DNA from 2 places in the Nocardioides sp. SRI_004 genome. Region 1 is predicted to be linked to the other one. Evidence: riboswitches for the same ligand, from Rfam matches in the RefSeq annotation. Region 1 holds a riboswitch; the other holds the start of a gene.

Region 1 (2,182 bases):
ACGCCGCCATCGAGCGGGTCGTCACCGAGCTCGGTGGGATCCACGTCCTGGTGAACAACGCGGGCATCACCCGCGACAACCTCCTGTTCAAGATGACCGAGGAGGACTGGGACCTGGTGATGGGGGTGCACCTCAAGGGTGCGTTCTTGATGACCAAGGCCGCGCAGAAGCACTTCGTGGAGCAGAAGTACGGCAAGGTCGTGAACATCTCCTCGATCTCGGCGCTGGGCAACCGGGGGCAGGCCAACTACTCGGCCGCGAAGATGGGCGTGCAGGGCTTCACCCGCACCCTGGGCATCGAGCTGGGCCCGTTCGGGATCAACGTCAACGCGGTCGCGCCGGGCTTCATCGCGACCGAGATGACCGACGCCACCGCGGCCCGGCTGAAGATGGACGTCGACGAGTTCCGCCGCCTCAACGCCGACGCCGTCCCGGTCAGGCGGGTCGGTCAGCCGGACGACATCGCGGCCGCGGTCACCTTCCTGTCGGCCGACGAGTCGTCGTACGTCACTGGCCAGACGCTCTACGTCGACGGCGGCGCCAGCATCGGCTGACGCAGGCGTGCCGTCCGCGCCGGAGGGGAATGGGACCCGGGCGGCCACGACCTGTAGCCTCGCCGCACACAACTCCACACCGGCCGTTCGAAGCCGCAGCAGGAGAGACCCCGCCTGACCCGATGGGTCGCGACGGGGCGCCGTAGGAGCAACTCTCCCCGAGAAACTCTCAGGCCCCATCACTGCGCGGCGAGGCAACTCTGGAAAGACAGGACCCATGTCCTGCGCCCACGGTGCAAGCCGCTCGTCGCGGTGAAGCTCTCAGGCACCCATGACAGAGCGGGGAGGCAGACCAGCAGGGTGCCGTGCACCCTCGACCCCGGGAGCCTCCGCATGGCAACGAACGACCCCACCCCGCGCACCACCCCGCTGCACGCGGTCCACACCGCACTGGGCGCCAACTTCACGGACTTCGCCGGCTGGCAGATGCCGGTCCGCTACAGCTCGGAGCTCGCCGAGCACCGGGCCGTGCGCACGACGGCGGGCCTCTTCGACCTCACCCACATGGGCGAGATCGAGCTGACCGGCCCGGGTGCCGGCGCCGCGCTCGACCACGCCCTCGTCGGTCGTCCGTCGGCGATCGGCGTCGGCCGCGCCCGCTACTCGATGATCTGCGCCGAGGACGGCGGGATCATCGACGACCTCGTCGTCTACCGCCTCGCCGAGGAGCACTACCTCGTCGTCGCGAACGCCAGCAATGTCGCCGTCGTCGCCCCCGAGGTGGCCGCCGGCGCCGACGGGTACGACGTCGAGGTCCGCGACACGTCGGAGGAGTGGGCGCTGCTGGCGGTCCAGGGCCCGGCGTCGGCCGCGATCGTCGCGGAGCTGACCGAGCTCGACGTGCCGTCGCTGAGGTACTACGCCATCGACGCCGGCACGGTCGCTGCCCCTGACGGCGCAGTCGAGGTGCTGCTCGCGCGGACGGGCTACACCGGCGAGGACGGCTTCGAGGTCTACTGCCGGCCGTCCGACGCGGAGGCCGTCTGGGCCGCGCTGCAGCAGGCGGGGGAGCCGCACGGCCTCGTCCCCGCGGGCCTCGCCTGCCGCGACACGCTGCGCCTGGAGGCGGGGATGCCGCTCTACGGCCACGAGCTGAGCCGCGACACGACGCCGTACGAGGCCAACCTGGGCCGGGTCGTCGTCCTCGACAAGCCGGACGGCTTCGTCGGGCACGAGGCGCTCGCGAAGCGCAAGGAGCAGGGCCCGGAGCGCGTGCTCGTCGGGCTGGTCTCCACCGGCCGCCGCTCGCCGCGCGCGGGCTACCCGGTCGTCGACCCGGCCACCGGCGCCGAGGTCGGCGAGGTCACCAGCGGCGCGCCGTCGCCGACGCTGGAGAAGCCGGTCGCGATGGCCTACGTGCCGCCGCACCTCGCGGCGCCCGGCACCCGGGTCTCCGTCTTGCTGCGCGGCTCCCTCGAGGACGCCGACGTCGTCGAGCTCCCCTTCTACACCCGCAACCGCTGACCCACCTCGAGGAGAAGACGATGAGCAACCCCACGAACCTCCAGTACTCCGCCGAGCACGAGTGGGTCGCCCTCGACGGCGACACCGCGCGTGTCGGCGTGACGGCCTACGCCGCCGACGCTCTCGGCGACATCGTGTACGTCGACCTGCCGGCCGTCGGCGAC
Region 2 (2,182 bases), on a different contig from region 1:
TGCTGCTCGCGGGTCTGCAGGGCGAGCCGGTACGCCGGGCGTCCCTCGGCGTCGACCGAGACGCCGACCAGGCGCCCGGGCAGCTGGCGCTCGAGGCCCTCGCGGACGCTGATGAAGCCGGCGTGCGGGCCGCCGTAGAACAGCGGGACGCCGAAGCGCTGGGCCGAGCCGACCACGACGTCGGCGCCGAGCGTGCCGGGCGCCTCGAGCAGGGTCAGCGCGAGCAGGTCGGCGGCGACGACCGCGAGGCCGCCCCGCTCGTGGACCGCGTCGATGACCGGCTTGATGTCGGCGATCCGGCCGGAGGCGCCGGGGTACTGGATCAGCACGCCGGAGACATCGCCCTCGGGCAGGCCCTCGGTGAGGTCGGCGACCACGATCTCGATCCCGATGCCCTCGGCGCGGGTGCGCACGACGTCGATGGTCTGCGGCAGCGCGTCCGCGTCGACGACGAACGGGCCCGAGGCCTTGCGGTTCGCGCGGAACGCCAGCGCGACGGCCTCGGCAGCCGCCGTACCCTCGTCCAGCAGGGACGAGCCGGCGGTGGTCAGCCCGGTCAGGTCGGAGACCATCGTCTGGAAGTTGATGAGCGCCTCAAGGCGGCCCTGCGAGATCTCCGGCTGGTACGGCGTGTAGGCGGTGTACCAGCTCGGGTCCTCGAGCACGTTGCGGCGGATCACGGCGGGCGTCACGGTCGCGTGGTAGCCCAGGCCGATCATCGGCTCACCGGGGACGTTGGCCGCGGCCAGGGCGCGCAGCTCGGCGGCGGCGGTCTCCTCGTCGGCGGCCGCCGGCAGGTCGAGCTCCTCGCCGGACCGGATGGACTTCGGCACGGCCGCGTCCATGAGCGCGTCGATCGACGCGTAGCCGAGACGGTCGAGCATGGTCGCGACCTGGTCGTTGTCGGGACCGATGTGGCGGTTGACGAAGGGGGCACTCATCAGCAGGCAGGCTTCCTCGGGATCGAAAAGGATCGAGCCCTCCCCCTCTGTCGGCGCGTCGCTGCGCCTCCAGAGTTGCCTGCTCCGCACGGTCCGGGCGCCTGAGAGGTTCCGGGGAGGAATTGCCCCTTCGGCGCAGGCCCACGTCAGCGACGTGTCCTGACTCTCCCGTGCGGGATGAACAGCAGCTACAGGTTACAACGCCTAGCCGGCGTTCCTCGCAGCGCGACGCGCGGCGAGCTCGTCGCCGGCCACGTCCTCGGCCTGCTCGGTGTCGCTGGCGCTCTCGCTCGGCAGCTGGGCGAGGGTGCCCTCGATCTCGCGCCAGACACCGCCGATGGCGATGCCGAACACGCCCTGGCCGCCCTGCAGGAGGTCGATGACCTCGTCGTTGCTGGTGCACTCGTAGACCGAGGCGCCGTCGCTCATGAGCGTGACCTGGGTCAGGTCGTCGGTGCCACGCTCACGCAGGTGCCCGACCGCCGTACGGATCTGCTGCAGCGAGATGCCGGCGTCCAGCAGGCGCTTGATGATCTTGAGGATCAGGATGTCGCGGAAGCTGTAGAGGCGCTGCGAGCCGGACCCCTTGGCACCGCGCACGCTCGGCTCGATCAGGCCGGTGCGCGCCCAGTAGTCGAGCTGGCGGTAGGTGATGCCGGCCGCGTTGCACGCGGTCGGACCGCGGTAGCCCAGGTCGCTCGGCAGCGGGGAGACGTCGTCGGTGAAGAGCAGCCCCTGCTCCTCGGCGGCAGCGGTCGCCGCGGCCGTGTCCTGACCGACCTTCTCGGGCTGCTGCTCGTTCACGGGGTCCTCCGCAGGGGTTCGATCAGGTGGGTGATCAAGGGGTGGTCGCGCAGGCATTGCACGGCTGTCATTCGACTCTTCAAGGTACGGCGCCGATGACGGGCCGGTCAAAGACGTCGCCGGGCGTGTCGTCAAAAACCCTCAGCCTCAACTTGAGGCTGAGGGAACTCCCGTCACTGTCCTGCTTCGAAGTCCTCGGGCGAGACGTGGTCCAGGAACTCCCGGAACGCCTCGACCTCGTCCTCCTCCTCGGCCGGCGCCGAGATCCCCGCCTCGGCCAGGACCTCCTCCGAGCAGTAGATCGTCGTACCGGTGCGAAGGGCGAGGGCGATCGAGTCCGACGGGCGCGCGCTCACCTCGGCACCCGACGCCAGGACCAGCGTCGCGAAGAAGACGCCGTCCTTCACGTCGGTGATCCGCACCTCCGACAGCTCTCC

The links. A riboswitch is a leader RNA that binds a small molecule or an ion and turns the genes downstream of it on or off. The one in region 1 is predicted to bind glycine.
Region 2: another riboswitch for glycine. It lies ahead of gcvP (aminomethyl-transferring glycine dehydrogenase); the one in region 1 lies ahead of gcvT (glycine cleavage system aminomethyltransferase GcvT).

The regions. Positions count from the first base shown of each region.
Region 1 covers NZ_JBYCZV010000015.1:51,244-53,425, forward strand. The annotation lists gene AC2YHB_RS19365 (SDR family NAD(P)-dependent oxidoreductase) at 1-554, shown strand, start outside; glycine riboswitch at 643-749, shown strand; glycine riboswitch at 750-842, shown strand; gene gcvT (glycine cleavage system aminomethyltransferase GcvT) at 888-2,018, shown strand; gene gcvH (glycine cleavage system protein GcvH) at 2,039-2,182, shown strand, end outside.
Region 2 covers NZ_JBYCZV010000004.1:294,074-296,255, forward strand. The annotation lists gene gcvP (aminomethyl-transferring glycine dehydrogenase) at 1-941, opposite strand, end outside; glycine riboswitch at 1,021-1,122, opposite strand; gene AC2YHB_RS07335 (MerR family transcriptional regulator) at 1,146-1,745, opposite strand; gene AC2YHB_RS07340 (bifunctional nuclease family protein) at 1,919-2,182, opposite strand, start outside.